2 regions of the Nocardioides hankookensis genome follow, and region 1 is predicted to be linked to the other one. Evidence: predicted binding sites of a transcription regulator. Region 1 holds the regulator's gene; the other holds the start of a gene.
What was found. Region 1 encodes LexA, which represses DNA repair genes until DNA is damaged. Its sites were predicted from a motif close to TCGAACANNTGTTCGA; they were not measured.

Region 2: ACFPYL_RS00610 (HNH endonuclease signature motif containing protein) is a predicted target of LexA. The motif match lies at 1,718-1,733, and genes of this name have one in related genera.

What each region holds. Positions count from the first base shown of each region.
Region 1 is NZ_JBHSRJ010000009.1:844,488-849,822, reverse strand. It holds gene ACFPYL_RS23745 (alkaline phosphatase D family protein) at 1-1,198, opposite strand, end outside; gene ACFPYL_RS23740 (phosphatase PAP2 family protein) at 1,208-2,041, opposite strand; gene lexA (transcriptional repressor LexA) at 2,152-2,871, opposite strand; gene ACFPYL_RS23730 (LysM peptidoglycan-binding domain-containing protein) at 3,129-3,479, shown strand; gene ACFPYL_RS23725 (DUF3052 domain-containing protein) at 3,599-4,018, shown strand; gene ACFPYL_RS23720 (hypothetical protein) at 4,015-4,371, opposite strand; gene ACFPYL_RS23715 (ATP-binding protein) at 4,463-5,335, shown strand, end outside.
Region 2 is NZ_JBHSRJ010000001.1:137,608-142,942, forward strand. It holds gene ACFPYL_RS00605 (hypothetical protein) at 5-238, shown strand; gene ACFPYL_RS00610 (HNH endonuclease signature motif containing protein) at 455-1,699, opposite strand; gene ACFPYL_RS00615 (mycothiol transferase) at 1,931-2,434, opposite strand; gene ACFPYL_RS00620 (group II truncated hemoglobin) at 2,459-2,923, shown strand; gene ACFPYL_RS00625 (hypothetical protein) at 2,933-3,439, opposite strand; gene ACFPYL_RS00630 (DUF429 domain-containing protein) at 3,436-5,085, opposite strand; gene ACFPYL_RS00635 (TetR/AcrR family transcriptional regulator) at 5,103-5,335, opposite strand, start outside.

The DNA of each region.
Region 1 (5,335 bases):
GGGGGAGCAGGCCGGTCACGTCGTTGACCGGGTCGATCAGGTCGTGCGGCACGGAGCCGAACTCGACCGGGGCGATCATCACCGGGTTGCCCACGATCTTCCACTGGGCGCCGGTGCGCTTGAGCCCGGCCTTGAGCCAGTCCATCTGCTGGCGACCGGTGATGGTGCGGTCGGCGGCGTCGACCTCGGGGCCGGGCACCTCCAGCTGGCCGTCGCGGTAGCTGCGCAGGTCGAGCATGCTCAGCTCTGCGAGCGTGCCGAAGCGGAACCGCCGGAAGAGCCGGTCGCCGTCGCCGAGCCGGGCGGTGCCGTCGAGGCGCACCGGCATCCACTCGTCGTACGCACGGTGCGCACGAGCACGGCGGCGGTGGTAGTCGCCCTCGCCGAGGTCGGGGTTGTGGTTCTCGGCCCCGTCCTTCCACTGGTCGTTGGCGACCTCGTGGTCGTCCCAGGTGATGATCCAGGGGTACTTCGCGTGCAGGTCCTGGAGGTCGGGGTCCTGCTTGTACTGCGCGTGCCGCTGGCGGTAGTCGGGCAGCGAGACCATCTCGTGCGCGGGCACGTGGGAGCGGATGTCGCGGTCGTCGGACCCGTAGCCGTACTGGCCGGGGCCGTACTCGTAGAGGTAGTCGCCGAGGTGGATGACGGCGTGCAGGTCGTCGCGGTCGGCCAGCCCGCGGTAGGCGCTGAACCACCCCGCCTGGAGGTTGGCGCACGAGACGACGCCGAACCGCAGGTGCCGGGGAGTGGCCTCGGGCGCCGGCGCCGTACGGGTGCGGCCGACCCGGCTGGTCTGGCCGGCCAGGTGGAAGCGGTAGTGGTACCAGGTCGCCGGGTCGAGCCCGGTCACGTCGACCTTGACCGTGTGGTCGCGGCTCGGGCCGGTGGCGAACGTCCCGCGGCGTACGACGTGGCGGAAGCGGCGGTCGGTGGCGACCTCCCAGGTGACCTTGACCCGCGGGCCCTTGCCGGATCCGGGGGTGCTGGCCGGGGTCGGGGTGACCCGGGTCCAGATCAGCACGGCGCGGGGGAGCGGGTCGCCCGAGGCGACCCCGTGCCGGAAGCGGCGGTGGCCGGGGCGCGCGGGGGCCGCCTCGGCGTCGGTGGTGCTGACGGCGGCAGCACCGGCGGCACCCACGGTGCCGGACGCGAGCACGGTGCGTCGGCGCAGCGAGAGGCGGTCTGGGGTGATCGGCATGGTCACGACCTACCCAACGACCGGCGGCTCCTCACGTGACGCGGGCGCGAGCGCCGAGAGTTCATCCGACGTTCGTCTGAGTCGTGCCGGCCACAGCGACGGCAGCGGGATCCGGCCGATCGCGCGGGCGGCCGCCCAGCCGACCAGGATGACCAGCCAGCCGACCAGGGCGTCGATCACCCAGTGGTTGCCGGTGCCGACGATGACGATCGCGGTGCCGACGGCGTACGCCCAGCCCAGCACGCGCACCCACTTGCGGGTCGCGTAGACCTGCAGCGCCAGCGCCACCCACAGCGACCAGCCGGCATGCAGGGAGGGGAACGCCGCCAGCTCGTTGGTCAGCCCGCCGAGCCCGCGCGGTGCCGAGGCGTCGCCGCCCCACCAGCCGTCGGCCGCGTGCAGGCTGAGCACGTCGACGTACCCGCTGATGAAGCGCGGCGGCGCCGTCGGCATCATCAGGTACGCCGCCAGGCCGAGCAGCGTGCCGATCACCAGCGCACGCCGGGCCGGCCCGTAGCGGTCGGCGCCCAGGCGCCAGAGCCAGATCAGCACGGCCGCGGTGACGACGTAGTGCAGCGACGCGTACCAGTAGCTGCCGATGAGGCCGACCACGCGGTGGTCGGTGAAGAGCTGGTTGAGCGGGACCTCCCAGCTGATCCCGAGGAGGTCCTCGATGTGCAGCAGGTCGTTGGCCCGGTCGAGAGCCGGCTGCATGCTGGTGTTGGCCAGCAGTCGGGCCAGGCTGTAGAAGACCCAGAGCGCGAGGATCAGCAGCAGCTCCAGAAGGGCGCGGGCCCAGCCGGGGACCGTCCGTTCGCGTGCAAGCGCAGGTGCCGTCGTCACAGCACCAGCGTCTTCCATCGGCCCTCCCGTGCCATCAGGGATCCTCCCCTGTTACCAACGTCAGGGTCGGATCAGGGGATTCCCAGGGGAAGCCAGAAATTCACGAGCGATCAAACCCTGCGCAGCACCGCCGTCACCTTTCCCAAGATGGTGGCGTGGGTGCCGTCGATGGGATCGTAGTTCGGGTTGTGCGGCAGGAGCCACACCTTTCCGTCCTTGCGCTGCAGGGTCTTGACCGTGGCCTCGCCGTCGAGGAGCGCCGCGACGATCTCGCCGTTCTCGGCGGTCTGCTCCTTGCGGATGACCACGTAGTCGCCGTCGCAGATGGCCGCCTCGACCATCGAGTCGCCGGAGACCTCGAGCAGGAACAGCTCGCCCTCGCCGACCAGCTGCCGCGGCAGCGGGAAGACCTCGTCGTACGTCTCCTCGGCCAGGATGGGCCCGCCGGCGGCGATCCGGCCGACCAGGGGGACGTACGACGCGGCCGGGACGGTGTCGCCGATCCCGGTCTCGTCGGTGGTCGACTCGTCGGCGCTGCCGAGCGAGCGCCGGGCCGCCATCACCTCGGGGAGGAACACCTCGAGGGCGCGCGGCCGGTTGGGGTCGCGCTTGAGGTAGCCCTTCTCCTCGAGCACCTTCAGCTGGTGGGCGACGCTCGAGGAGCTGGTGAGCCCCACCGCTTCGCCGATCTCGCGCATGCTGGGCGGGTAGCCCCGCTTCTCGATCGAGTCCTTGATCGTCTGCAGGACGCGCTGCTGGCGCGGGGTGAGCCCGGTGGCATCGGCCGGCCCGTCGGGCAGCTCGCGCACCGTATCCATCTTCTTGGCCATGGGCCCACGCTAGCCATCCCGGCCGCCGGGTTCAAACATTTGTTCGAACGGGCGTGTCGGGCTCCGCCGCCTCGGAACGGCTCGAACAAATGTTCGCCCGGGGCCTTGCGTCGTTCGAACAGGTGCTCTAACGTCGTACACACGTTCGATCGAACACCTGATCGAGACGGCGGTCCAGACAGCTGCGGAGCGACTGTCGGTGGCTCCCTCTAGAACTGGTGTCATCGAGAAGGCCACTTCCCCCAGGAGCCAAGCACATGAGCACCATGACGATCGACCAGATGTTCCACTCGAAGCCCGCCGCCCGGCCGCGCAGCACTGTCCGGCTGACCCGCCGCGGCCGCGTCGTGGTCGTGCTCCTCGGTCTGCTGGTGGCCCTCGCCGTCGGCATCGTCGTCGCCTCCGGCTCCGTGGCCACCGACCACGCCGGCACACCCGAGCCCACCGCGGTGGTGCTCGTCGGCACCGGCGACACCCTGTGGGACATCGCCTCCGCGGCCGCCGACGACGGCGACGTCGACGCGATGATCGACCGCATCCAGAAGCTCAACGCGCTCGACTCCGGCATGCTCATCGCCGGCCAGCGCCTGCTGATCCCGGTCGACTGACTCGGACGACCACACAGATCTCGTCGAGCGATTCGACCCCGCTCGACGGACCGGGGAAGACGAGGGGCGGAGCCGACAGGCTCCGCCCCTCGCGGCATTTCGACCCCTACGCTTCCGGCATGGCCGGCTACTCGGGCACCCCGCTGGTGCGCAAGCTGGGGATCAAGGACGAGCACCTCGTCCTGCTCGACCGTGCACCGGAGGGCTTCGAGCTCGGCGAGACCGCGGCGCGCGTCGTAGGCCGGCTGCCAGCCTCCGGCCTCGACGTCACCCTCACCTTCCAGACCCGGCTGGCCGATCTCGAGGCCCGGTTGCCAGCGGTGTTCGAGCGGACCGTGACCGCCGGGATGGTGTGGACCTGCTGGCCGAAGAAGGCGGCCCGACGCCAGCTCGGCATCGCGAGCGACCTCGACGACAACGCCGTGCGCGAGCTCGGGCTGCGCCTCGGGTGGGTCGACGTGAAGGTCGCGGCGATCGACGACACCTGGTCGGGCCTGAAGTTCGTGCGCCGCCTCGCGGACCGTGAGCGCCCGGACTAGCGCGCCGCGCGCCGCCCGCCGATCGGCCGGGGTCCATCCGGCTCGTCGGGAGCCTCGGTCGATGTCGGGGGCTTGGTGATGCCGAGACGGCGCAGCAGCCGGGCGACGAGCATCAGACCGAAGAAGAGGCATGCGACCGCGCCGATCGAGGCGATCGCCAGGAAGATCCACGCCTGGGAGTCGCCGCCGCGTGCCGTGGAGCCGAAGTCGACGGCGGCGTACACGAGGTAGCCCCACGCCACCACCGACAACGTGATGCCGAGCGCCAGCGCGAGCAGGGCCGGGCGGGACGTGGTCTTCTTGCGCGGTCCGCGGCGCGACCCCGCCCGCTTGCCCCCGGTCGCACCCGTCACTGACCCCGCCTCACGGGGCCATTGTGGCCGATCGACCCTGACCGGTCGCGACGCCCCACGGTACCCGGAGGCTTGATCTACGCTGTCGAGCGTGGGGGACTACCGCGAGGGTTCGGTTCCCGTCGGTCTTGCCAGCGCGGCCGACGTCGATGCGGTCGCGCGGTCGCTCGTGCGCGAGCTGCTCGCCCTGCCCGACGTACGCGCGGTCGGGGTCGCCCTGGTCGAGGGCGGCGGTCGCCGGCTCCGCTTCCTGCCGGCCTCCCCGGCCGGGGCTCGTGCCGACTGGTGCCACATCGACGCCTACGACGACGTCCCGCTGACCGGGGTGGTGCGCTCCGGCACGGCGGTCTTCGGCGACCTCGACTCCTTCGCCGGTCGGTACGCCGGTCTCGTCGCCGCCCAGGTCGATGCCGGCACGCAGGCGCTGGCGGCGTACCCGCTGCCGGGCGTGACGACGCCGCTCGGTGGCCTGCTCGTCTACTACGACCGCCGGCAGGACTTCGGCGGCGAGCAGCGCGAGGTGCTGACCACGCTCGCGCGGCAGGCCGGCGACGCCGTACGACGGGTGCGGGCGCGCGGCGTCGCGACCCCGGTGGCCACGGGTCGGGCCGAGGTCGACGCCTCGGTGCGATCGGCCTCGCTCGCGCTCGAGAGCGATCCCCGGGCCGCCAGTGCCGCCCGGAGGTTCCTGCGGGCCACGCTCGCGGGGTGGGGGGTCGAGGACGACCCGGTCGACACCGCGGAGCTCTGCCTCTCGGAGATCGTCACCAACGCCGTCATCCACGCCGACGCCACCAGCGAGCTCACGATCAGCCTCGACGACGGCATGCTGACGGTGTCCGTGCGCGACCACGGCGGAGCCGGCTCGGCCGCCGAGCCGGTCGAGGACGACGACCCGATGCGGGTCTTCGGCCGCGGCCTGGTGCTGGTGGACGCGCTCGCCGACAGCTGGGGCTCCGAGCGC
Region 2 (5,335 bases), on a different contig from region 1:
GTGCATGACGCCGTGGCCTGGACTGCCTCCCTTCCCGGCCGCACCGGACCCCGGTCTCGAGGAGCGGGTGGCCCGGGAGCGGCGACGGACAGCTCTCTGGACCGTCGGCGCCGTGCTGCTCGCGCTGCTCGTGCTCGCGCCGATCCTCGCTGTCCCGTGGCTCGTCATCACGAAGGGCGCCCTGCTCGACCACGACGACTCCTCCTGCGAGCTCGTGGGCTCGACCGAGCGGTGCTGATCTACCCAGCGCCGCGGTCCGCCGTAGTCACCGTGGGTCACGCGACAGACGGGAAACGTGGTCACCATTCGCTGTGGTTGCGGGGGCGATTTCCAGTGGCTGGTCGGGTTGCGGGTGGTCTCGGGTCGACCGTCGTGGCCCGGGTCGTAGCAGAACCGGCGTGATCGGGTCCCGGACATGACTGTGGCCCCACCGACGGTGCCGGTGGGGTGGGGGTCAGCGGGTTCGTCGTCGGTGTTCGGTGGTGAAGTCGACGGGGTGGACCCGGCCCTTCGGGGAGGTCCACTCGAAGCCGGTGCGGGAGGTGCGCCGGTAGGTCCACGCGCTGAAGGTCTTCACGCGGTGGTGGAAGCGGCACAGCGGGGCGAGGTTCCATGACGTGGTTCTGCCGCCCTGGCTGTAGGCGGTGATGTGGTCGAGGTCGCAACCCCGGGCGGTCTTGCTGCAGTGCGGGAACACGCAGGTCGGGGTGGTGAGGATCGCTTGTTCTCGCTGTCGGGCGGTCGGCGCGTAGGCGTCGGTGCTGATCTCCTCGGACAGGTCCAGCACCGGCCGGATCGACACCTTCGTGCCGTTGGTGGCGCACCATTCGTGGAGCTGCTCGATGGTGGCGTACGGCAGGTGACCGCTCTCGACACCGACGATGCCGTGGGCGTCGTTGGACTGGTGGTGGGCGTAGACCACCACCTCCCGCGGCACAGCAGCATCGCCACCGAGCTGTCCGGCGGCCATCGCACGGCGGATGTCGAGGTCGAGCTCGGGGTGCTCGGTCAGGAGTGCGTGGGCGCCTGCTTTGATCTGTGTCTCGAGGGCGAGGGCGTCGGTGTACTCGAGGAGCCCGCTGATGGGGACGAGGCCCCGGTTGAGGTGGGCGTCTGTCAACGCGATGTCGAGGTGTGCCTGGGCGGAGCAGTCGAGACGTTCGCCTTCGGCGTGCTCGGGGTCAGCCACAGCGGCGGCGGTCTCGACCTCCGACTCGACTTTGGCCCACGAGCAGGTCGCGAGGACGGGCGCCAACTGCCGGTCGACATGGGCTGCGGCGGTGGGGTCGAGTCGGTGGGTGCGGTCGGTGACCCGGCGGACCTTCCACACCGGGATCTCACCTGACATGGTCCGGGCCCAGATCTGCGGGAGCCGGTACTTGGTCTCCAGCGCGGCGCCGAGGAAGTTGCGGCCCTGGTAGGCGGACATGCCGACTGCGGCGGCGAACTCCGCGACCGCGAACTCCGACATCCCGGGCGCGCCTTCGCCGGCCAGGGTGATCGGCTGGTCACCGAACATCACCAGGTCACCGAGCTCGTCGACCACTGCGTCCTCGACAGGGGCCGGGTGGGCTTCGGCCCACGCAGCGGCGAGCTCGAATCGGGCGGCCTCTGCCATTCGCGCGATCATCGTCTGCTCGGACGCGGCATCCAGCAGGCCCGCGAGGTGCGAGTCCTGGGTCCGGGTGCGTCGAGCCATGCTCGATCCTACCACGATTCGAACGCATGTGCGAGCAATTCCGCGCGGTCGATTCCAAAAGTTTTCGGCGGGCCCGCTGCCCGGGAAGCGGCCGGAGCCCACCGCCGGCCTTACCCGTGTAGGAAGCCTGTCGGCGCGCAAGCACAGACCGACCCGCGGGCTGTGGTGGTTTCGAGGCTCGGTCCGCTCGCACCCCAACCACCGTGTGCCGTACCCGCGCAGGGCCGACGGTCAGGCGCCGAGGAGCCCGCGCAGGTACGCCGCCTGGCCGACGTGCTGGGCGTCGTCGTCGGCGATGCTGACCAGCCGGACGCCGCGGGTGACCGGCGGGTCCCAGTGGCGGTCGATGATCTCGTCGAGGTCGGCCTCGGTGACGGTGCGCAGGTAGCCGACCGTCGCGTCGTGCGTGGCGCGCAGGTAGTCGGCGAGCAGCCCGGCGGGGGCCTGCACCTTGCCGACCTGCTCGCTGGTGTGGCCGTAGCCGTGGTCGGTGGGGTCGATGTCCAGCCCGAAGCGGTCCACCCAGCCCTGGGTGAACCACACCTCCTCCGTGCCGGCCGCGTGCGCGATCTGCGCGTCCTGCACCCGGGCGGTGTGCCAGACCAGCCACGCGATCGAGTTGGCGTCCGGGCTGACACGGTGGGCGAGCTGCTCGTCGGTGAGTCCGTCGACCGCGGCCACGCCGTTCTCGAGGATCCGCTCGAAGAAGTCGATGAAGACGTCTGCTGGAGTCATGGCTCCGACGGTAGCGTCGAGCGGGTGAGCGACGAACCGACCCTCTACGAGTGGGCCGGCGGCGGGGGTGCGCTGCGCCGCCTGATCGACTGCTTCTACGACCGGGTCGAGCGGGACGACCTGCTCAGCGGGTTCTTCCCGGGCGGGGTCACCGAGGAGCACCGGGCCCACGTGGCCGCCTGGTGGTCGGAGGTCTTCGGCGGCCCGACGACCTACACCGACGAGCTGGGCGGCTACGAGCGGATGCTCGCCCACCACCGCGGCCTCGGGATCACGGCCGAGCAGCGGCACCGGTTCGCCTCGACGATGAGCCTCGCGGCGGACGACGCCGAGCTGCCCGCCGACCCGGAGTTCCGGGCCGCGCTCGTGGGCTACCTGGAGTGGGGCACCCGGCTCGCGCAGGAGAACTCGCAGCCCGGCGCCGAGGTCGTCGAGCACGCTCCCGTGCCTCGGTGGGGCTGGGGCGTGGCGCCGCCGTACCGGCCCTGAGGGTGATCGTCAGAGCGCGATGCGGAGCTGGATCGGCGAGTCGCTGTGCTCGGCCGGCGCGGTGATCCCACCCACCAGACCGACGACCACGGCGATCGCCACCAGCGTGCTGATGTCGGGGCCGGCGGCGGTCGGCTGGGCGCGCTGCCACCGGAAGTAGTCCGTGGAGCAGAACGTGCCGAGTGCGGCGACCTGGCCGATCGAGGCGAGAAGCAGGAGCAGGTCCCACCAGCTCGTGTGGGGATTCTGGACGACGTCGACCGCCACCAGCAGGGCGCCGAGGACGAGCACGATCCACACCACCACCAGCCGGACGATCCGAGCGCGCAGCACCCCGGCCGAGAACCACGCGATCACCAGCGCTCCCAGGACCATTGACAGCAGCACCCAGACGCCGTCGCCGTCACTGAGCCCGCGGGTCGCGAGGCTGGGCAGCTGGCCGAGGAGGCAGAGCCAGGCAAGCACGTACGCCGAGGGCGGCATCCGGCTCGACACCGGCGCCTCGATCGCGCTCATCCGCGCATCCTCTCCAACCGGGTCCGGAGCAGCGGCTGGCGGTGAGCGTTGCCGGGCAGGTCGACGTAGGTGTCGCCGAAGGCGGCGAGGAGGGCGTCGTCGAGGCGGCGTACGGCGCCGGGCGGGTAGCGGTAGTCCATCCGCGCGGTGACCTGGTCGGCGTCGACGTCGGCGAGCACGTCGCCGAGCGCGGCGAGGGTGGAGATCTCGAGCTCGGGCAGCAGGCCGGCGATCCAGGCGTAGTGGTCGGTGCGCGACCACTCGGCGTCGGGGTACTGCCCGGCGAGGTACGCCGCCAGCTCGCGCGGCGTGATGCCCTCGGCGTCGATCTCGGGCTCGTTGACCGCGCCGCCGCGCAGCCGGTCGCGGATGGTCGTGAACTCCTGGTCGGCGAGCTCGAGGAGCCCGGCGGCGAGCGTGAACCGGCGGTCGAAGTCGCGGGCGTGCTCCTCGGGCACGGTGCCCTTGTAGCGGATGTCGTGCTCGAACTCCGCCCACGCGTGCTGGAGCACGGTGCGCACCTGCACCTGCGCGGTCGGGCCACCGTTGCGGGTCACCTGGAGGTGCCGGCTGGCGTAGCCGAACCGCCCCTCGCTCGCCGTCTCCTGGCCGAGGTCGCGGTCGTCGATGACGGTCAGCTGCGAGCCGAGCACCTCAGCGACGGCGGCGACGTCGCTGCGCACGTAGGTGATCACGCGGACGCCGACCTGGTCGGTGATCTCGCGCAGCGGGTCGGCGTAGACGGGCACGCCGTCGACGGTGCGCCCGGCCTTCGCCGCGAACGACTCGATCGACTTCGCCCGGCCGGTCACGGTCAGGTAGTTGATGCCCGCCTCGTCGAGGATCTCGGTCACCAGCGCGACGTACTCGTGGGCGGCCTCGATGCGCGACGGGTGCAGCCGGGTGTACTCCTCGACGGCGGCGCGGATCGTGGTGTGCGCGTCCGGCAGGGTGGGCGTGACGATGTAGCCGCGCTCGAGGTCGCCGTACGTCGTGGTCCGCTCGGGCCACCGATCGGCGAAGAGCGCGACGTACGCGCAGACGACGGCGTCGACCTGGTCCTCGACGTGGCGGAGGTCGACCTTGCGGGTCGCGCCCTGGACCTGGGTGCGCAGCTCGGCCCAGGTGCGGTTGGTGACGACGATCCGCTCGACGTGGTCCATCAGCAGGAGCAGCTCGGAGCGGAGCAGGTCGAGGCTGCGGCCAGGCTTCGCCTTGTACTTCAGCGTCTTGCCGAGCCCGAAGAGCACCACGGTCGCGGGGTGCGGGTAGACCTCGATCGCGCGGCGCTTGCGACCCGAGCGCGGGTCCATGTCGAGGCCGAACATCTTGCAGACACGGGCGCCGCGGGTGCCGTTGGCGAACTCCGGCTTGCCGGTGTTGGACGGGTGCGTGCCGGCCTCGAACCGCCGGAAGTCGCGGGTCAGCTGCTGCTCGGCCGGGCGGGAGCCGGTCGCGTTGACGACGACCAGCGGCGCGTCGACGGCGACCAGGCAGGGCCCTTCGACGTACGGCGTGAGCGCGGCCTTGATCTCCTCGTCGGTGCGCACCGCGGAGACGTGCAGCAGCTGGGCGTCCTCGTCGAGGACCGCGAGCCCGGTGGGCTGGCGGTCGCCCCACGCGAGGTCGATGCCGACGAACTGCATGGGTGCATGCTGCCGCATCAGCGGGTGTCGAGGATGACCGGCGCGACGTAGCGCTGCACCATCGCCCACTCGTCCGCGTCGTCGCGGCCCGGCACGATCAGCAGCGAGACGATGACGCGCACGAGCCACTGGGCGGTCTCGTGGTCGCCGACGGCTCGGAAGCCGAGGCTCTCGATCACCTCGTCGGACTGGGCGAGCGCGGCGGTGGTGGCGACGTCGGCCGAGCCGAACCACGCGAGCAGCGCGGGCG